Regions from separate parts of the Alteromonas sp. ABM1_013 genome, predicted to be linked through region 1. Evidence: predicted binding sites of a transcription regulator. Region 1 holds the regulator's gene; each other region holds the start of a gene.
What was found. Region 1 encodes MetJ, which represses methionine synthesis genes. Its sites were predicted from a motif close to TAGACGTCTAGACGTCTA; they were not measured.
Positions count from the first base shown of each region.

Region 2: a site for MetJ is predicted at 3,382-3,399, ahead of serA (phosphoglycerate dehydrogenase). Genes of this name have one in related genera too.
Region 3: a site for MetJ is predicted at 5,088-5,105, ahead of msrA (peptide-methionine (S)-S-oxide reductase MsrA). Genes of this name have one in related genera too.

Region 1 covers NZ_JBSWXH010000004.1:114,336-121,834, reverse strand. The annotation lists gene metF (methylenetetrahydrofolate reductase) at 66-953, opposite strand; gene metJ (met regulon transcriptional regulator MetJ) at 1,114-1,446, shown strand; gene ACXAGK_RS12425 (malic enzyme-like NAD(P)-binding protein) at 1,609-2,844, opposite strand; gene ACXAGK_RS12420 (hypothetical protein) at 3,491-3,808, shown strand; gene rpmE (50S ribosomal protein L31) at 3,983-4,195, opposite strand; gene priA (primosomal protein N') at 4,648-6,837, shown strand; gene ACXAGK_RS12405 (SPOR domain-containing protein) at 6,970-7,499, shown strand, end outside.
Region 2 covers NZ_JBSWXH010000002.1:477,703-485,201, reverse strand. The annotation lists gene ACXAGK_RS06750 (nucleoside hydrolase) at 1-183, shown strand, start outside; gene ACXAGK_RS06745 (ATP-binding protein) at 244-1,872, shown strand; gene ACXAGK_RS06740 (5-formyltetrahydrofolate cyclo-ligase) at 1,904-2,548, shown strand; gene rpiA (ribose-5-phosphate isomerase RpiA) at 2,638-3,294, shown strand; gene serA (phosphoglycerate dehydrogenase) at 3,631-4,860, shown strand; gene ACXAGK_RS06725 (DUF481 domain-containing protein) at 5,080-5,826, opposite strand; gene ACXAGK_RS06720 (DUF481 domain-containing protein) at 6,041-6,844, opposite strand; gene ACXAGK_RS06715 (HDOD domain-containing protein) at 6,969-7,499, opposite strand, start outside.
Region 3 covers NZ_JBSWXH010000007.1:140,464-147,962, reverse strand. The annotation lists gene ACXAGK_RS19250 (DUF2884 family protein) at 1-808, shown strand, start outside; gene ACXAGK_RS19245 (NAD-dependent epimerase/dehydratase family protein) at 1,046-1,858, shown strand; gene ACXAGK_RS19240 (sodium-dependent transporter) at 2,062-3,483, opposite strand; gene ACXAGK_RS19235 (SDR family NAD(P)-dependent oxidoreductase) at 3,813-4,538, opposite strand; gene ACXAGK_RS19230 (thiol-disulfide oxidoreductase DCC family protein) at 4,528-4,923, opposite strand; gene msrA (peptide-methionine (S)-S-oxide reductase MsrA) at 5,182-5,727, shown strand; gene ACXAGK_RS19220 (hypothetical protein) at 5,832-6,953, opposite strand; gene ACXAGK_RS19215 (metallophosphoesterase family protein) at 7,202-7,499, shown strand, end outside.

The DNA.
Region 1 (7,499 bases):
CAACAAAGGCGCATGAATGCGCCTTTAATTATCTAACTGTATAGCTTTGTTACCGCTATACGAAATCAGTCGCCGGAGCGCACACCCAGCATGTGGCAGATAGCATAGCTTAACTCACTGCGATTTAAGGTATAAAAGTGAAAGTGCTTCACCCCTTCTTTTGCCAATACCTTCACTTGATCCATAGCAATATTAGCGCCTATTAGGTTACGAGTGGCTTGATCGTCTGCATCAAGACCGTCGAACATCTTGTGTAACCATCCCGGTACGTGAACATCTGTAAAGCCTGCAAACCTTACTAACGTTTGGTAGTTAGTCACAGGTAAAATGCCTGGAACTATGTCTAAGTCTACACCTGCGGCGGCTGCACGGTCTCTAAATCGCAGGTAAACACTGGTGTCGAAGAAGAACTGGGTTATCGCTTCGGTAGCGCCAGCTTCAGCTTTGCGTTTAAGGTTTAGCAAGTCGAACTGCGCATTTGGCGCTTCAGGGTGTTTTTCCGGGTAGGCGGCAACTGAAATGTCAAAATCGGCAACGTCTTTTAGTAAGGCAACTAAGTCAGAGGCATACATCTCTGTTTTGTCTACCCCTTTGGGTAGGTCGCCACGTAGGGCGACAATACGGCGAATACCAGAATCCCAGTAGTCTTTTGCAATTTGCTTTAATTCATCACGGCTAGCGTCAACACAGGTTAAGTGAGGAACTGCCGCCACACCAGTTTGCTGTTGAATCCGTTTTACCACGTCGTGGGTTCTGTCACGCTCACCGCTATTGGCGCCGTAAGTAACCGACATGTAGCTGGGCTTTAACGGTGCTAGGCGTTCAACCGACTTCCACAGGGTTTGCTCCATGGCTTCCGTTTTAGGCGGAAAGAATTCAAAAGATACATCAATATCACGCAGTTCCGACAGGGACTGGTTTAATGCATCGATACCTTGTGCGTAAGAAACCATGGTTTATACTCTCAAAAATGTTATCTTATAGACGTTTAGACGTCTAAATTAAAGAATATATGTCTAGACGTCAAGAGGTTTACACTGCTCAATTGACCTTTTCGTGAACTTGTTTAGAATTTCTCTTCATAATATAAAAAGAGTAGACCGAGTTAGTACAATGGCAGAATGGAACGGTAAATATATTCACCCCTACGCAGAGCATGGGAAAAAGAGCGAGCAGGTAAAGAAAGTCACTGTCTCTATACCTATTAATGTGCTTAAAGCACTTACTGATGAGCGTACCCGCCGCCAAATCAATAATTTGCGCCACGCCACTAATTCGGAACTATTGTGTGAAGCGTTTTTACACGCGTTTACTGGCCAGCCATTGCCTAACGACGATGACCTGCGTAAAGACAATCCTAATCGCGTGCCGGCTGAAGCTAGGCGCATTATGGAAGAAATGGGCATTGATCCAAGCTTCGAAAATGATGTGTCTGAAGACGACTGATATTTAGTATTAAAGAGAAACGGCGCTGTGTTGTAAGACTTTACTAGTTTATAGCCTACAACACAGCGCCGTTTTTTATGTACTTGTATTCTTTAAGCGCACTTTTTAGCAAATATTGGTTGAGCGTTAACACAACCTTTTTTAGCCTTGTGCGCCAGAACTTTATTCTTCTGGTCTTTCAGGTACTCGTGCAACACCCGACTCAATAGCCGCCTTAGATACGGCGGTAGCTATACGCTCGCACAGACGTGGGTCCATAGGTTTAGGAATAATATACTCCTTACCAAATGTCAGACTATCGCTTTTACTCGCTGCCAATACTTCCTGTGGTACAGGTTCTTTCGTAATAGCACGAAGAGCTTCAACCGCCGCCACTTTCATCTCATCATTAATGGCTGTTGCGCGAACATCTAAAGCACCGCGGAAAATAAACGGAAAGCACAGCACATTGTTTACCTGATTAGGATAGTCTGAGCGGCCAGTAGCCATAATTAGGTCTTTACGCACTTCGTGAGCAAGCTCAGGCTTTATCTCAGGATCTGGGTTAGAACATGCAAATACAATTGGGTTTTCAGCCATCAAGGAAAGCGCTTCTGGCGGTAAAACATCAGGGCCTGATACACCGACAAAGATATCTGCGCCTTCCATTACATCTTCAAGGGTGCGCTTATCAGTATTGTTAGCAAACAGCTTCTTGTGCTCAGTTAAATCTTCGCGACGAGTGTGGATAACGCCTTTTCTATCTAACATGTAGATACGCTCACGCTGGGCACCACACTTAATCAGTAGCTCCATACAGGCAACCGCTGCTGCTCCAGCGCCCATGCAAACAATTTTAGCGTTCTCTATATTTTTGCCCTGAATTTCTAAAGCGTTAAGCATACCTGCGGCGGTTACAATAGCGGTACCGTGTTGATCATCATGGAATACTGGGATTTTACAGCGCTTAATGAGTTCTTGCTCAATTTCAAAGCACTCTGGCGCTTTGATATCTTCTAGGTTAATACCACCAAACGTATCAGCAATATTGGCTACAGTATTGATGAATTCTTCGGTCGTACGATGTTTCACTTCAATATCAATGGCATCTAAACCAGCAAAGCGTTTAAACAGAAGTGCTTTACCTTCCATTACTGGCTTTGAAGCTAATGGGCCTAAATTACCTAAGCCTAAAATCGCAGTTCCGTTACTGATAACAGCGACCAAGTTACCTTTGCCCGTATACTTGTAAGCGTTATCTGCATCCTCGGCGATTTCTCTCACCGGCTCGGCAACGCCCGGGCTGTAGGCAAGAGCAAGGTCGTCGACGCTATCGGCTGGCTTAGATAGCTCTACGCGAATTTTTCCAGGTGTGGGTTTGGCGTGATAGTCGAGTGCGCGTTGTCTAAAATCTGACATGTAAAAAGGTATCCTTAGATGTAGGGTTCATCGGTATTTTTGTTCACGCTCTGTAGCTATTTTATTATCGTTGTAGTTATAGATAGATAAACATAAGCGCGTTACAACTAACTAATGACAAAAGTGATTATAAATAGTTGTTAGCACCAGTGTGGTACGTTGGAAACTGCAGACCTAGCGTTAACTCTTCCTGATTTCCCTCACATATCGCTGTTGATACTAGGTCTAACATTTAGACCTGAATTTATATCCAAAAGCGCCACAAGCCTTAGCAGTAAAGCACTATTCATAAAGTTAATGCTCACTATTAAGGTGCCGATCGCAACTCTAACACAGCCAATCACTGTGTACATATCTGATCAGAATTCTCAATTACCAATGTAGGTTAGGCATACTAATTAGACCAGTAAAATAAGTCTATAATTGTCATTCATAAAATTTATTTTGAAGTCTCATTTCATTTTGAAGGTGTATTATAGGCGCGGGTGCTAAAATGTAGGCGCGGATGCTAAGATGCTTATCGATTTATATTCGAAAAAACAGCTTTGGATAATATTTCACAAAGATAGACCTCTTTATTTTCACTATTGTTTTTCTGATAAAATACGATAAATGGCCTCTCAAACCCGTTTTGAAGATAAATAATATGACAGAGAAAAAACTAATCGCAGTGCTAACAGATGTGTGTGAAAACGTAAAATCTGACGATAATGGATTCGTATGGCTTACGCATTTAGGATCTTGGAAAGCGCCGAAAGTTATTGCCGTATTTAATACGGAGCAAGAGAAGCAGCAAGCATTGATTAACGGTTGGGATATGGACTTCATAAACCAGGTGAATATAGCCCTAGAATCGATAAAGTCTATTCCAGCTGGAATTTATTTCGACAGTGAGGAAGCGTGTGAAAAACAAAGTAGAGGGGACTGGGATAAACACTTGTCAGGAGTCGAAAAACTTCATTAATTATAATGAGTGTTTTGATCTTAAGTGTAAGCGTTATTGATATGATCAATTAGCTTTGATTAGAGGTGCTTGCATAAGTGAGAGCTATTCAATGTTAGTTTACTAACGTGAATAGTTTTCTCTGGACAATAAAAAAGCGCCAAGAAGGCGCTTTTTTCGAACTCGATATCAGGCTTACTTTTTGCCCAATGCACCGAAACGCTTCTTGAAGCGATCAACACGACCACCAGTATCAACGTTACGTTGCTTACCAGTGTAGAATGGGTGACATGAAGAACATACGTCTAGGTTAATGTCTTTACCAAGCGTAGAGCGAATCTTCATTTCGTTACCACATGAGCAAGTTGCTGTGATTTCTTCGTATTTAGGGTGGATATCTTGTTTCATTGGGTTACCTCAAATAATAAGGCCGTATCGCTATACAACCCGAAGTCGCACACCATACGTTACATAATTCAAATGATGAGTCGTTCAACGAACAACCCATCGCAAAAAGAGCGGCGCATAATATAGGATGGATGTGGCATGATCAAGTGGTTTTTGCCCAATTGTTAAACAAAGCAGCTTGGCAAGAAGGCTACCCAAGAGAGCTAAACAAAAAACATTCCTTTTATGCTTTATCGTAAAGTATGTTTAAATATTTGTCTTTCAAGGCTAGGCCCATTAGCGTCAATAGTAAAATTGTGCGCTATAGCAAAATGTGTAGCTAACTGTTAGCAGCGCAAACTGCTGTAATATATAGGTCTACAAGTAGCTTCAGTATTATTAGTTTCAATATAAGAAGCTTAGTAAGCGCATTACGCGCTGTAACAGCCATCAAGTAAGGTAGAACGTTCGCAATGGCCTTTATCCAAGTTGCCGTGCCAGTGCCACTGCGCCAACTTTTCACATATACCCACAACAACGCACTCCGTGCGGGTGTAAGAGTGGTTGTGCCTTTTGGCCCCCGCAAACTGGTGGGTGTGGTCGTTGAAACCCTCCAAAAACCAGAAAGTGAAATTGACAACGTCGACAAGTTAAAAGCTATCGAGTCGGTACTTGACGATAGCCCCATTATAGATGATGTGTTGCTGAAAATGGCACAGTGGCTGTGGCAGTATTATCACCATGCGCCGGGTGAAGTACTGCACGCCATGTTGCCTGTTTTATTACGCAAAGGCGAGTCGGCGGCGCCCACGCCACAAGACATGTTAATGCTTACCGAAGAAGGTATGCAAACGGCTGCAGAAACGCTATCGCGAGCGCCTAAGCAACAAGCTTGCTTTGCTGCACTGGCTGGTGGAGCGTTATTAGCGTCGCAAGCGCGAAAACAGTATGGTGCACCTGCAGCTAAAGCGCTTGTTGAAAAGTCTTTGGTACGTATCGAAGAAATAACACCTGAATTTAAGCCAGGCAGCTGGCTTGCCTCGTTATCGCTTTCTGAAAAGCCAATTCCAGACACTGAGCAGTCGGTTGCCATTGCTGCACTTAATCGCCAGCAAGGCAGCTTTGGCGTAAGTTTGCTTGAAGGGGTTACCGGTAGCGGTAAAACGGAAGTCTATCTTCAGGCTATCGAACCCTTACTGCGTGAAGGTAAACAGGTGCTAATCCTTGTGCCTGAAATTGGGCTTACGCCCCAGACGGTATCTCGTTTTGAGAAGCGCTTTGGCATTGCGGTGGGTGTTTTACACTCTCAGATCTCTGATAAAGAACGTTTACATGTTTGGCAGCGTGCTAAAGCCGGTGAGCTCGGTATTATCATTGGTACTCGTTCGGCTATTTTCACGCCGCTACACAACCCCGGCATGTTAATTGTGGATGAAGAGCATGACGAGTCTTTTAAACAGCAGGATGGGTTGCGCTATCACGCTCGTGACTTAGCAGCCATGCGTGCCAAGCAGCACAATATTCCTCTTTTACTAGGCAGTGCCACGCCCGCGCTTGAAACACTCAATAATGCACTAAACGGCCGCTATGCTCATTTACAGCTAACTAAGCGAGCAGGGGGGGCGAAAAGCACACATCAGCATGTGCTGGACGCACGCGACCAACCTATTCATTACGGGATTTCACAAGGCCTGCTAACGATAATGCGTCAGCATATTAACGCGGGGAATCAGGTATTGGTGTTTGTAAACCGAAGAGGTTATGCGCCAGCGCTACTCTGTCATCACTGCGGTGAGACCGCAATGTGTAAGCGTTGTGATCGCCCTTATACCGTGCACAAAGCCCAAAACCGGTTACAGTGCCACCACTGCGGTGGCATGCGTTCAATGCCATCAAACTGCGAAGCGTGCCATCACAATGAATTAGTTACCGCAGGTACGGGGACAGAGCAAGTTGAGCAAGGGCTAGCAAGCTTATTTCCCGGCGTTAAACAGGTAAGAATAGACAGCGATACTGTGCGAGGTAAAGACAAGCTTCACCAAACCCTTGATGCTATTAATCGCCAGGAGTTCCAGTTGCTGGTAGGAACCCAGATACTATCAAAGGGTCATCACTTTCCTCATGTCACTCTAGTAGCAGTGCTAGATTGTGATGGTGCCCTTTTTAGTGCCGATTTTAGAGCGCCAGAAAAGCTCGCTCAGCTTGTTACTCAGCTTGCTGGAAGAGCGGGGCGCGCCAGCAAACCTGGTGAAATGTGGCTTCAAACCCACAATCCTCACCACCCTTTGCTACAAGATTTAGTGCACAATGGCTATGGGCATTTCGCACGACACGCTTTAATGGAGCGTAAGGCAGCAGGGTTGCCCCCTTTTATTAGCCAGTTTGTTATTCGCGCAGAGGCTACCGATAGTAGTTTAGTTTATCGCTTCCTACAGGAAAGTAAGCAGGTGTTTAATCAACAACACGCCATTGATATAAACGGTCCGTTTCCTTGTTTAATTGAAAAGCGGCAAGGCAGGTTTCGGTTTATGCTGGTATGCAGCCATGAAAAGCGTGCGCCGCTTCACAATGCGCTGCGTTTGGCGCTGCCATTTTTACAGGCGTTGCCACAGGCTATGAAGGTAAGGTGGTCGATTGATATCGATCCTACCGATTTCAGTTAGCTTGTTAGGTAGCAATACGTTAAAATTTTAACAAGATTGAAGAGGCTGAAACACCAGTCCTTCTAATAGACTTGGTATATGACGTTTTCTTACGCATACAAACAACGATAACAAGTAGGAATATTGCCGACTATGGCTCAACGCGATTATGTCTCTCGTGGACGCTCTCCTCAAAAAAAGAAGCCCGCTGGTAAAGGTAGAAAGCCAGCCACAAATACGCGATCAAACGCACAAGCTAACGCCCCAGTTTCTGGGAAGCTTCCTATCGTGCGCCTTATAGGCATTTTCGCTTTAGTGATTGGCTTCGGTGTATTTTTATGGTCGATAAAAGACAATGTAGAGGATGACGTAGATACTCAAGCTTCACGACCTGTTGCGCCAACAGAAGAGTCTTTACCTGAGCTGCCTGAAGAAGAGTGGGAGTACATTAAGACCCTGCCAGGGTATGAAGTAGAAGTTGAAGTAAGAGAGCAGGAAAAGTCTGACAAACGCTATCTTATGCAGTGCGCCTCATTTAGAACCCGCGCCCAGGCTGAAGAGATGAAAGCTAAAATTGCATTTCAGGGTTTAGAAGCGCTTATCAGACACAGCACCGGCAGCAACGGCGATTGGTTCCGCGTTATTCTTGGCCCATATGAATCTAAGCGCGATGCGGAAAAAGC
Region 2 (7,499 bases), on a different contig from region 1:
TTTGAACTGACTGAAGGCCACGTTCGCGTTGGTACTGGCACGCTGGACAGAGGCCAAACGGTGGTTGCGCCAACTGGTACAACACCTAGCCCACTTTGGAACGAAGCTAATACCATTAAGGTAGCGACTAAAGTTGACCATCAAAAACTGGAACAACTATTCGTAGACACCTACGCTCTGTGATATGTTTAAGGGATTGTGAATATACAGTCCCTTTTTTATTTCTGCGTTAGGTTTATATAGATGGAAGCTGCTGCACTCCCTGAAAATGAAGATGAACGTCTTGCCGAACTACTCAGCTACGATGTTCTTGATACTGAAGCAGAGCAGCTTTTCGATGACCTTACCACGTTAGCTTCTCAAATATGCGAAACCCCTATTGCACTTATTAGCTTAATAGACCCTGACCGCCAGTGGTTTAAGTCACGAGTGGGTTTGGATGCTGAAGAGACCTCCCGTGAAATTGCTTTTTGCTCTCATGCTATTTTGCAAGAAGAAGTGCTTGAAGTCCCTAACGCCACCTTAGACCCGCGATTCCATGACAACCCTTTAGTAACTGGTTCGCCAGATATACGGTTTTATGCAGGTGCGCCACTCATTACACCATCAGGCCACGCTATTGGTACGCTTTGCGCTATCGACCGCAAGCCTAGAACGCTAACTGAAGCACAAAAGACGTCATTGCAGACGTTAAGTAAATCAGTGGTAGCACATTTAGAGCTGAAGCGGAAAAACCGAGAACTGGAGCGTACTAGTCAATTCAAGTCTGATTTCCTGTCCTACGTTAGCCACGAAATCAGAACGCCACTTAACGCTATAAACACGTTCAGCCGCCTTCTTGAAGGCGAAGCTAAAAAGTTAGATTTACCCCCGTCTTTTACCACCCCGCTTTCACATGTAAGCCAAAGCGGCGAAAGGCTTCTAGAAATTGTAAATTCGGTGTTAGATATCAAGCAAATAGAAGCCGGCAAAATGCGCGTAATGGCGCGAGCAGTGAATACAAGCGACTTCTTTACACATCTGTTTTCGTTAACTAAGGTTCGTGCCGAAGACAGCGGTATTACATTTTTCACCAGCATTGATAAATCAGTGCCCGACTCGCTATTTTTTGACGATACCAAGTTTGGACAGGTTGCACTGAACTTGCTGTCTAACGCCATCAAATTTACCAATAAGGGTAAGTCGGTAAAAGCGCAAGTAAAATACAAAAATGGAAAAGTTATATTCAATGTCATAGATGAAGGCATTGGCATTAGCGAAGATGATCAAAAGCGACTCTTTGAGCCTTTCGAACGGATGGGTAACGCCCAAGAGATTAGTGGAACTGGCTTAGGCTTAAATATATCTAGGCGTCTTATCGATCTTATGGATGGAACGATTAAAGTTAGCAGTAAATTAAATCACGGTACCCGCTTAAGCGTAACCTTGCCCGCCGATGCGCTAAGTGCAAATCAGTTCGTTGAGGCACAGCCACAAAGCTTTGTAGCACAAGTTAACATTGATAAATCTGCAAATGTGTTAGTGGTTGAAGACCACTATATAAACCAAGTGGTTATTCAAACCTTGTTTGAAAAATTAGGCGTGGCGCTTTCTGTGGTAAGCACAGGTGAGGAAGGGGTTGAATACGCTAGATCTAATCCTGTCGACTTAGTGCTAATGGACCTTAACTTACCCGGCATTCAAGGAGACGAAGCGACGGCACAGATAAAAGCTCACAAGCCAAGCTTACCTGTTGTAGCATTAACCGCTGACGTGATAACTGAGTCTGAGTATTTGCGAGAACGAGGCCTTGATGACGTGCTAACCAAACCTATAGACAATAGTGAGTTAGTTCGCGTACTTAATCACTATTTAGGGCAGAATAACCACTAACCGCCATTCACGCCAAGCACGGTTGCCTAATATGCAAGTAAGCGTTTCACCAGAAAAACAGAAAGCTAGAGCCCTACTTCGCAAAAAGCTTCGCGAAGCGCGTCGTAGTTTACCTGATGGACAGCATGAAGACGCTGCCCAGTGCATCACGACTCAGCTAAACACCCTTCCCTTTGTTAAAAGCGCAACTACTGTAGCCGGGTACTTGGTTAACGATGGCGAAGTAAACTTAAAATACTACATCGAATCAACTTGGCAGCTCTCGCACAAAAAGTTCGCATTGCCTGTGCTACATCCTGTATGCAAAGGGCATTTGCTTTTTTTATCTTATACCCCCAATTCTTTGTTAATTAATAACAAATACAATATAGAAGAGCCTGTATTGTCCTGTGAAGCCGTCATACCTGTTACACAATGCGATGTTATTCTTATGCCGCTAGTGGGGTTTGATACAAGCGGTAACCGCTTAGGTATGGGTGGGGGCTATTACGACCGCACCTTAAGCTTTACGCAACGCAAGCTGAATACTCAATCGGCCTTAAACCAGCACACGCCAAAATTGGTAGGTATCGCTCACGATGTGCAAGAAGTTGATGCCCTGCCCGTTGCCCCGTGGGATGTGCCGCTGGATGCTATCGTGACCCCTTCTCGCACACTTATATTCACTAAACCGTAATTTCACTATATCAAATTGAACCTATGAACTTATGGGTTCATGTGCACTTATAAGTTACACTTGCAAGCATAATAAGTTGGAGAGTAACCATGGATCAGAACGAAAAAAAGCAAGCCGTAGCCAAAGCAGCCATCGACTATGTTGAAGCAGACAGTATTGTCGGTGTGGGTACGGGCTCTACTGTTAATTTTTTCATAGAAGAACTGGGCAAAATTAAGCACAAAATTGAAGGCGCGGTTTCAAGTTCAGAGGCATCTACCGAGCGTTTGAAAGCCTTGGGCATCGAAGTCTTCGAGTTGAATGAAGTTAGTAATCTTTCAGTTTACATTGACGGTGCCGACGAAGTCACTGAACACAAACATATGATTAAAGGCGGCGGCGCCGCTCTGACCCGCGAGAAGATTGTTGCGGGTGCCGCTACCACGTTCGTTTGTATTGTAGATGAAAGTAAGCGCGTGCCTGTTTTAGGTGACTTCCCACTTCCTGTAGAAGTTATTCCTATGGCTCGCTCTTTTGTCGCTCGCGAACTGGTAAAACTGGGTGGCGACCCCGAGTACAGACAAGGCGTTGTGACAGATAACGGTAACGTTATTTTAGATGTTCACAATCTTGAAATACTAAACCCACGTGAGTTAGAGCAAAAAATCAATAATATTCCGGGGGTAGTAACTAACGGTATTTTTGCGCTACGTGGCGCTGATTTAGTGTTAAGTGCAACCGACAGTGGTGTTGAAACCTTTAAGTGATTCGGGCGGCTTAACCGCCCCTATTTCTAGAGTTTTGTTGAAAAGCTAAGCAAAATACTGCTTTTAACTTAGCGCGTTTTCTGTTAATTTCCGTTTAGACGTCTAGATGTCTTAATTAATAATATTTTTGCAGCTAGATGTTTATGTTGCTTAAGGTTATGAACCTTTTTTATTAGAGCAATTAGCGTAACTAAAACGCTAGATAGCAGGCGCTAAACCAAGGCTCTGTTGCAAATAAGGTAGTGCATCTTTAAATGTTAGCTACCCAGAATTTATGAGATCCTATGGTTGGCACTGCCAGCAACCCCAATTAAATCAGCGAGAGATAGCGAGTTCATGAGCAAAGTTTCATTAGAGAAGGATAAAATCCGCATTTTGTTGTTGGAAGGTGTTCACCAAAGTGCTTTGGAAACACTACAAAACAATGGGTATAGCAACATTGAATTTCTTAAAACCTCTCTTCCTGAAGATGAGTTAATTGAGAAGATTAAAGACGCCCACTTTGTTGGTATTCGTTCACGTACACAGATTACCGAGAAAGTAGTTGATGCGGCGCAAAAACTTGTTGCTATTGGTTGTTTCTGCATTGGTACCAACCAGGTTAACCTTGAAGCCACGCAGCGCCGTGGTATTCCCGTTTTTAACGCGCCTTTTTCTAATACTCGCTCGGTTGCAGAACTTGTTCTTGGGCAAATTATTCTTTTGCTTCGCCAAGTGCCTAGCAAAAACGCCAAAGCTCACCGCGGTGAATGGGAGAAGACCGCAGTTGGCTCTTATGAAGCTCGCGGAAAAACCTTAGGCATTATCGGCTATGGCCACATAGGTACACAGCTTAGTATTCTTGCTGAACACCTTGGTATGCGCGTTCAATTCTTCGATATTGAAGATAAGCTAGTGCTGGGTAACTCAGCTCAGGTGAAATCGCTTGAAAAGCTACTTAATACCTCTGATGTGGTATCGTTACACGTTCCCGAAACGCCGCAAACCCAAGATATGATTGGCGAAAAAGAGCTGTCTCAAATGAAGAAAGGCAGCATTCTTATTAACGCATCTCGCGGTACTGTGGTTGATATTGACGCACTTGCCAAAGCACTGGAAAGCGGTCACCTTAATGGCGCAGCAATTGATGTATTCCCAGTAGAGCCTAAGTCTAATACTGAAGAATTTGAATCGCCGCTTCGCGCGTTCGACAACGTTATTCTTACGCCACACGTTGGCGGAAGCACGCAGGAAGCGCAAGAAAACATTGGTATTGAAGTAGCGGGTAAGTTAGCAAAGTACAGCGATAACGGCTCTACGTTGTCGGCGGTTAACTTCCCTGAAGTATCACTGCCTGAGCACACCGGTCGTTCGCGCTTACTTCACGTACACAAAAACCAGCCAGGTATTCTTACGCAAATCAACAAAGCTTTTGCGGAAAAAGACATCAATATTGAAGCTCAGTATCTACAAACTAATGCTGAAATTGGTTATGTAGTAGTAGATGTTAAAGAAGACCGCGGCTATGAAGCGCTAGCAGAACTTCAACAAATTGACGGCACTATTAAGACCAGAATCCTTCATTAAACAAAACGTTTAATAAAACGCTTGCTTGATATTTAGTTAAAAAAAACGCTGCAAATTTGCAGCGTTTTTTTGTATCTGTACTTTTGTTTTACTTAGCAATGCACTGGTTCTAGCGCCTATTCCAACAACACTATGGCATCAGTGTATAAAGGAATTACCTACGTAAAGCATTAAACCACCTCAACGTACAACTGAGCAGTCAAGGCGCTTCAGTAAAGTTTAGAAGAAGTTGTAAACTAAGCTTACTGCAGTTTCTGTATCAAGTTTTTCTACGTCTTCATCAACGTTAGTGTTGTGATCTAATTTGAACGAAAGACGCATAGAAAGGTTCCCGCTGATCGTAGCAGTAAGTGCAGATTCAGCACGTGACTTCGTGTTGTCAGAGCCCACTTCAGTACTCACGGTTTGCGTGAATTTAGCAGTGTCAGAAATTTTCCAAGAATACGCTGTTGATGCACGAACAATCATGCTATCAAGATTTTCATCTTCTTGTGTTTCGATGAACGAGTAACCAGGACCTATTGAATATTCTAGAGTGTGGCGATCATTCTCTAGCACTTTTTGGTTCCAACCCGCTGCTACCGTTGCTTGGTAGTTAAAGTTGCTAAAGCGGTCGTCTTCATATGATGCGAAGGCAAATAGACGGTTATCAGGGTTTTCTAGCTTATAGTTACCCTGCGCCGAGCCGAAGAACTTTTGCGCAGATGTGTACTCAACGTCTTCGCCATTATCATCTTCTGTAGTTTCTTTTTTGTATAGACCTTCAAGGGCGTAGTCATTGCTCCAATTTTCTAACTCTTGGTGTGCGGTAATACCCGCGCTGATTGAAGTCGTCTCAGTGTTACCTGATGTAGATATGAAGCCAAGCTCACCTTCCATTGTGAAAGGTTTTACTTCTTTACCTTGAGCGAATACGGCAGGAGAAAGAGAAATTGCAACTAGAGATGCAAGCACTTGCTTTTTCATTGAACAATCCTATTGATTATCGGTCCATTCGTTGTACACGACACCTTAAGTACTGCAAGGCGGTACAACACGAGTTTTAAAAGAGGTCAGCTAAATAGCGTCGAAAAATAAACCAACGCTACAAACAATGGTGCGCAGTGTACATTTTCAACGCTCTCAGTCAATCCACCCGCGGTAAAAAGCCGGTTTTAAGCCTTAAATTTACACTAATTGACTAAAAAAACTGATAGACCAATGCTACAGATGTCTCTGTGCTTAACGCCGCGACATCTTCAGGGGTGTCGGTTTCATGATTTAGTATAAACGACAGCTTCATCGCTAATGAACCGAATACATTTGCTGAAAGCGAGGTTTCAGAACGGGACTTGGTATTTTCTTCACCAGCTTCTGTGCTCACAAATTGACGCAGTTTGGCACCCGAGCTCCAGTGATATTTGTACTCGGCTGACGCGCGTACTATTACCCCGTCGTTAACAAGATTATCGCTGTCTTCTTCTGCTTCGATAAAGGTGTAACCTGGCCCTACACTATAACGAAACTCACTGTCTTCGTTTCGCCAAACGCGTTGTGACCAACCCGCGGCTAATGAAGCTCGGTGCTCATACCCTGTAAATTTATCATCTTCATAATCGCCGTACATAAAAAGGCGGCGGCCTGGCGTAAGTAGCTTATAGTCAAATTGAGCGCTGGTAAAAAAGCGCTGTGCGCTTATGTCGCGCTCTGTGGTAGGCGTGCCGCTTTCTTTGTAGAGCAGCTCAGCAAAATAAACACTGCTCCAATTTTCGGTTTCATGATCGGCATTCACTGCCGCTTTCACACTCGCAGCAGACGTATTGCCTGTATTGAGAAGAACACCCAGTTCTCCATCCATTGTAAAACGGGGAATTTCGTCATCAGCGTCTGGAGTAAAATCGGCGTGATAAAGGGTCTCAATAAGGTCTCTTGCATGTGCTGAGAAACACATACCAATACAAATAGCACCTACAACAACGTGCGGCCGGAAGGTTTTTGTGAACATAATCTGATTTTACGTCGAGCTTTTTAGTTATTAGATTACGTCTAAATAAGACGCTTATAATACCAATCCTCTGGAAGAACTTTACTGTTTATCAGTGCTATAACAGAATTGAGGCACTGAAAGCTCAGTGAATAAGCGAGACAATTTTTGCTGTTTCTTGCTCAGCATATTCAATTGAATTACTTATCACTTCCATATCGAGACTTACTGTATTGGCTATCTCAGGCGTAAAAAGTTCAATGTCAGCATAACTTTCTTTATCAAGTTGACTAAGCGTTATTCGACTAGCAAGAGCAAGGACGCAGATATCAACGTCAGAAGCGTACTTTGCTTCTTCGTTCATAAATGATATCGGATAGTACAAACCAATAGGCAAGTGCCATTTTTCCAATATGATACCGCTACAATGTGCAAACGTAAAACCGAAATGAGCTAACTGTTCAGTATGTGGCAACTCGCTTTTTTGTGCGTGACGATAATCGTCATAACGCTTAGGTTCTTTTTTAGCGACAATGAGCTCACTTAGATTCTGAAGAATTCCCATTACAAAAAAACGTTCAGCGCCGCGAATGTTCAGTCGCATCGCTAGGCTCTTAGCGACCATGCCACAATAAACAGAGGCATGCCAATGCTTGTCTAAATCAATTAGCAATGT
Region 3 (7,499 bases), on a different contig from region 1:
TACCAGTGCTTTGATAAGCGGCCACGCATTCGCGCATGACACAAGTTTTCAGAACAACAGCTGCGACATGGAGCTTGATGGCCATATTCAGTATTACCAAGGCGACCTCACGGTTCAGATGGACAATGGTTCGGTAATGACAATTGATGCTCAACACAATATGACCATCAACGGTGAGTCAATTTCGCTAAATAGCGAACAACAGCATTGGGTAAGTGAATACTACAACAACATTGATATTGCTATTCCTATGACCCTTACTATTGCCAGTGAAGGCCTACAAATTGCCAATGTAGCAGTAACTGAAGTGTTTACTGAACTGTTGGGCGGCGATCAAATGGGTGATGATTTCAATGAATTGTTCAACTCACTAGAGACCAAACTAAACACCTCATTTTATGATGACGCGGGTAATATCCGCGTAGATTCTACGAAATTTGACGAGCCAGGTTGGTTTGACGAAAGCTGGGAGCAAGAGTTTGAAACACAAATTGAATCTTTGATCAGTGAATCTATGGGCAGAATTCTTATCGCGGTTGGCACACAGATGCTGTGGGAAGGGGGTGATATGTCTGAGTTTGAACAAAAGATGGAGCGCTGGGGTGAAGATTTAGAATATCGCTTAGAAAGCCAAGCCGCTTCGCTGGAAGAAAAAGGCGATGCTTTGTGTAAAGTGCTGAAGAAAGCCGACTATGCCGAAGGTCAAATGCAGGCATCTATATCAGGGCTTGATGACTTGAACCTGCTGGATATTGACCCCAACGACCATCATGGTCACAACGAGCACAATGACGAAATGAAAATGTAGTCGAATAATTTAGCGAACTATCCCCGCTACAACAAACTACTTACCTTTCTGTTTCACTTATTTTGAAAACCGACTGAAAAACCAGTCGGTTTTTAGTTTTTATAGCGGTCGCTATCTAACTTTTGAATATTTCACCTCTTTCAGATTTCTGCTTTTTCAGTTAATGATAGGCGTATTAACGACATCCGCCCCCCGATTGATGTACTCTTAAACCCTAAACAAAGGGGAATTTAATCGATGACTCAGAATGTAGTAATTAGTGGCTATGGCTGGTTAGCCGGCTATGTAGGCAACGCACTGTCAGGTAAGGTCAATATTATTGGTACCACGCGAAGCCAACAGAAACGCCAGGCGTTAAAAGAACAAGGTATCACCGCAATTAAATATGCACTAGGCGATGATACATCTGTATTATGTAGCTACTTGCAAGACGCGACTTTATTGTTGAATATTCCCCCTGGTAGAAGAAACACCAACCTCGAATCATTTACTGAAAATATGCTGCGACTTATTGATGCTGCACTAAGCGCAGGCGTCGCGCACATTGTTTTTATCAGTACCACGTCAGTTTATGGCGATGCCACGAACGAAGTAGTTACCGAAGTTAGCACTACACAGCCGCAAACAGCTTCGGCCAAGGCACACGTTACTATTGAAGACTATTTGTTGTCTAAACGAGGTCAGGTTGATATCAGTATTATTCGTCTAGCCGGTTTAGTAGGTCCAGACCGTCATCCCGCTCGTTCGTTAAGTGGAAGACACTTGGATGCAGGAAATAAACGAATTAACCTTGTCCATGTGCACGACATTGTGTCTGTGTTAACCTCAATTATTTGCGACAAGCCACTAAACGACGTTATACACCTTTGCAGCTTATCTCACCCTAAACGCGGTATTTATTATGTAGATGCAGCTAACACTCTGGGTATAGACGCACCACACTTTTCTGATACAGAAGCTCAGCCTGGCGGCAAGGTCATCGACGCTACGCAAAGCTGGGAAAGGCTTAACATTACGCCAGAGTATGGCGACCCTTATCGCATGTTTTAAGGCTTATGCTTGTATGTTTACTTAGCTCGCTAAGACGGTTGTAGATTCATTGAGGTGTATTCGCCAATAAGTTATCAAAAAGCCATGAATTAAGAGCTAATCGCTAAAAGAAACAAAAACGGCAAGCCTCTGGCTTGCCGCTTTTTTATCCGAATTTACTGCTAGCACACAGCAAATACACTAGTTTTGTATGGGGAACATACTTAACCGAACAGGCTTACACCAAAGTATTTTACCGCCACCGTGTTTACAAAAATCACAAGTAGAATTAGCGGAATAAACGTCTTCAATGAAACATCCACATACTTTTCAAACCAGCTGCCTTTATAGCCACTACTGCCTTCTTCCAAAGAAGCATTAAAATTAGCACTCTTCCAGCGATAAATAACGAACAAGCAGATTAGCAGGCCGTTTAACGGCAAAATAGTGTCGTAAAATACATCGTAAATTACGTCAAACAGCGATTTATCGGCACCGGCGTAGTGCATAAATGACGTCAGCATATCAACTTTACCAAACGACAATGCACTTAGAATTGCCAGCACAATCATAATGCTACCTAAAGAGCCTAGCGCCCATTTACGGCTTACGCCTTTTTCATCCATAAGCGCCGCAACAGGTACTTCAAAGATAGACACTAGAGACGTTATTGCTGCAAAGAACACGAGTAGGAAAAACAGGCTCGCGACAATCGAAGCCCCCATATAGCCAATGGAGTCTTGTAGTGCCAGGAAGATACTAGGCAGATAAGTAAAAATCATACCTACAGACGATTCACTTAACTCATCAGGATTAATGTCTGGGTTGAAAGAGAATATGGCAGGAAGAATCATTAAACCTGCGGTAAAAGCCACAGCAGTATCGGTTAATGCAACAAGCTTTGCAGCGCTTGGTACATCCGCACGTTTATCGATGTAACTACCGTAGGTAATAAGAATACCCATACCCAGCGACAGTGAGAAAAAGGCTTGTGATAGTGCGCCGTTCACTACTTCTGCTGTAATTTTTGAAAATTCAGGAACAATATAAAACTCTACGCCTGCCATTGCGTTTTCGCGAGTTAGTACAAAGATAACAAGGCCGATAAGCATCACGAAAAGTGCTGGCATAAGCAGCTTCGCCGCTTTTTCTATCCCCTCTTTTACACCACCTTGAAGGATAAGGTAAACCACACCAACAACAGCAGCCATGTAGACGAAAATAGACTCTGAATTAATAAACACCCCAAAGGTATCGGGGTTTGCTAGTTTGTCTAAGTTCCCGCTAACTGCTTCAAATAAATAGCCAAAAAGCCATACAGTAATAACCATGTAGAAAACGGCAATCATAAACGGCGTGGCAATCGCGAGCCAGCCTGCAAGTTTCCACTTCTTTTCGTTACCACTGATAGCGCTGTATGCGCCTAACGGGTCTTTTTTAGCATGGCGACCTACCGACATCTCTGCCAACATAACCGGTAAACAAATGGCAAAAACGAAAATAGCGTACATTAAAAGGAATGCACCACCGCCGTTTTTAGCTGCACCGACTGGGAACCCCACCAAATTACCAATGCCCACTGCAGAGCCTGCAGCAGCCAATATAAAACCTATGCGCGATCCGAACTGTTCTCTGGCCCCGCTCATATCCCTTCCTCTTGTTGAGTTATTGTTATAGCAGTTCGCTTATTACGCCTTGCGACATTCAAATTAGCCTTGTATACAACAATCACTTTTTGAAATCACAATTTGTACTTGTTGTTCGTTCTTGATTCTCGTCGGAATCAAGCCGAGCGAACTGGTATTATTTATTATTAGGATGGCGTTTGTTGTAATGACTCACATGTGGCGTCAACGCGTTGTATTGCTACCTCTATGGGCGTATCAATACGCTGCACCATTCCCAAAATAACATGGTAACAGCAGTGAAATAAAAAGTCTTGATGTTGGACTTGCAGAAATGAGGTTAGACCGTATCACCAAGTTACCACTTCACCATTCCAGTCGATAAAATGGCAAGTCTGGTCCCGATTGAGCGCTGAAAGGTGGTGAATAAGTTGCTTTGCAGTGAACTCTGGCGTAAAGAGTTTTTTAGCCGCTACATTTTTTTGAAATGGCTTCGACAGCCCGGTATCAATGGTACCTGGGTGGTAACATACCAGCATGACATCCTTTAATCTGCGCTTGTATTCTACCGATGCTGTTTTGACAAACATATTGAGCGCGGCTTTCGAGGCACGGTAGCCATACCATCCGCCAAGCCCGTTGTCTGATATGCTCCCTACTCTCGCGCTTAGGCAAACAAGGGTTGAGCCTTCTTTACTCATAACCTTGACTAAATGCTTAAGCCATATAGCGGGAATAATGCTGTTTGTCGCAAAATACGCAGTCAAGGCTTCCTCGCTGACATCTTCTAAGCGCTTTTCGGGTTGAATACCTTCGCTTTCGTTATGCAAAAAACCGGTGGTTATAACTACTGTACCCAACACAACGCCTTGCTCAGCGAGTTGCTTTACAAAGCCGCTGATGTGCTTATCATCCTGTTCAGCAATTTGATGATAGGAGACGTTCTCAGAATTGTTACTTTCAGCTGCAGCTGCACGACTTACAGCAAACACTTTTGCGCCCGCACTGCGATATTGCTCTATAAGTGCAGACGCTATGCCACCAGATGCGCCCACTATAAGTACGTTATTTTCCATTCGGCTCTCCTGGTACGCAGCGGTCGCACTGACGTTTTTTTCCCGTTAAAAGGTAAGAAATGGTATATCTATGTTTTGCGAATACATTGTAGAAAGCATCAGCGGCATAACGGATAACAGGCCAGCGAAGCGGAGCATAAATCCAGCCCATACCTACTGCTTTCCATGCTTCATGGGTAACATCAAGCCCAGTAATTAGGGTGCCATCATCGCGAAGCCCGTGAATCCTTGCATTAAGCGAATGCCAATCCATGTCCGGATAACGACTTGCAAAATCAGTGGCCTGAATATCGACCAAGGTGAGTTTGTTATGCTTGTCTCTTTTGCGTAAATGACGCATTTCGGCTATACACAATGGGCAATAACCATCATAAAAAATAATCACTTCTACCTACCTCTGCCACATAAGACGCTTATCGCTTAAAAGGCGATTTTGCCCATGCAAACATGAAAAAATAAACATTAGGTCGCGTTTGCCACGCGCTGACCGCGCTCTTGTTGTAACCAGTTTAAAACCGTTTTGAGCCGTCGCACGTTATTCTTATTTAATATTCGTTTATACGATAAAAAAACACGCTTGGATGACTTGTGTTGTGCCCTACCCGCACCCACACTACAAGCAAAGATTATGAGAGGTTTTATTATGGCAAATTTACAAGTAGCCACTTTAGCAGGCGGATGCTTTTGGTGTATCGAGTCTGCGTTTAACACTGTCGAAGGTGTAGAAAAAGCAATTTCTGGCTATGCTGGAGGTGAAAAAGCCGATCCAACCTATGAAGAGGTATGTACGGGAAACACTGGTCATGCAGAAGTGGTCCAGGTAACGTTTGATGCCGACAACATCAGCTACCGTGAAATTCTAGAGATATTCTTCGCGCTACATGATCCTACTCAGCTAAACAGACAGGGTAATGATGTGGGTACACAGTATCGCAGCGCAATCTTCTATCATGACGACGCACAAAAAGCGGAAGCTGAAAAAATTATTGCACAAATCACAGAAGAAGAAATCTGGCCTGACCCGGTAGTCACTGAAGTAGTAGCCTTGAATAACTACTATGACGCCGAAGACTATCATCAGGATTATTTCAAAAATAATCCGCAGAACCAGTATTGCTCTATGGTGGTTGCACCTAAGCTTGCAAAATTCAAAAAGACTTTTGCTTCTCGCCTTCGCAGCGATGCATAGGTAAAGTCAGCTTTTTTAGCGACGTTTACAGGTTGGCTAGAAACGAAAGGGTTGCTTGGTAGTAACCCTTTTTCGGTTTTAATAACATCGTAAGTAGATAGACGCTAATCAAACCAAGCGTCATTGATTTCTATAGGAAATAGCAAGGGCGCTAAATCTTCATAACGCGTCTTATGCGCCTCACATTTCGCGTTTTTCATGTAATTCTTTTCCCACGGATCGTTAATGATCCATAGCGTACTATCAATTGTGACTAACCCTTCCATCGACGAGTTATCCATTGTGTACTGTTCGCAACTCTGATCACTGGCAACATCAAAAATAATGGGAATGCGCTTTGTCGGTTTGCTACCAGTGGTATCAATTACCCATAATTCATTGTCGTTTCTTGCCGCGCCAAATAAATATGATGCGCCCGTTGAGTGCGTATATAGAGCCAAGCCATTTATAGGGTGATTACCCGAGGTAAACGAAGGAAGCTGAAGGTCTGGTTCACTTACAGTTGCAAAATCGCTCGATGAGAAAAAATTTTCATCAACAGATAATGTAAAGATCCTTGGCTGCCCCGCTTTGTCTTTTTCTAATGCCAAATACAAAGTCCCGTCTTCCGCCATAGTCAGGCCTTCAATACCATCGTTAGGAAAGTTACCTACTTCGAACTCTTTCGGAAACTGGAGCGGACGCACATCTGACATTTCAACGTCACCATTTTCCTTGCGGGTTAATTTAACCAATAGGCTTGGGTAGTCTGTAGAGCCTGTATCTTCGTACTTGGTTTCACAACGAGGGCTCAAGGCTCCAGTACGGGTTGCATCCTCTGTGACGGTGTAAATGACATTAGCATCTCTAGGGTCTACCGCTAACGCTTCTAAATCTGGTTGTTCGCTCAAGTAGCTATAGAAGCAGCTTCGACGCACGTTCCTCGAGAATGAAAAGCGCTTACTGGAAGCGTTTAGTGTTGCCGTTTCTGGTGAAATGCTATGTAACTTCAACTGCTGCGTAACATCCGCACTTGCATCAGCAATGGTAACTAGCTGTCCGTCTAGCACGACTAGCCCGGATGTTTGGGGGTCAAACATAACTTTTCCAGATTCATCAAGGATCCACTTCCCTACTGTTGTTTCTGTCAAATCGGTAGGTTCTGGACTGATAATGACATCTTTGGGCTCGCTGCATGCGGTGACCAGCATGGCGGTTAAAACGGTGGCGGATAAATACTTAAGCATAATATGAAGTCCTCTCTCGACTCGGCGTATCGAGAGCAAAAGCTAAAACTGAAAAAATTGTAAGGGAGTATATCGAGCATACCGTTTACGCACAAAAAAGAGTAAGGTTATAACGGTTATTTACATTGCGACTGCGTTTGTGGCTTGTAAAAGACACGATAAATATTATAAAGCTTCTTAGTATTGAGGCAGAAAAGTTTTAGATAGTAAATCGAGTATTGAAGGAGAAAGTCATTCCTACGCAGCACTTGCCCCAAGTCATAGCAGGGCCAATAGTTAGAAAAGTGACGCCTACTGAATGCCATATATGGGTAGTCACCAGTAACGTCGAGGCACCATCACTGAAACTGTCGGTCTGTGACCAGACCATAGCGGGTGAGTGTCAGAGTGAAACGGTACGCGTAGGCACTTATGCTTTCATCCATCTTATCTCTTTTTTCGCGGCTGATACTTTTAAAGACAGAGCGCGAATTAGCTATAAACTGTTATTCGACGATTCGTCTGCCCAAACCACATGGGAAAATGAACAGCGCGCAATACTCTACG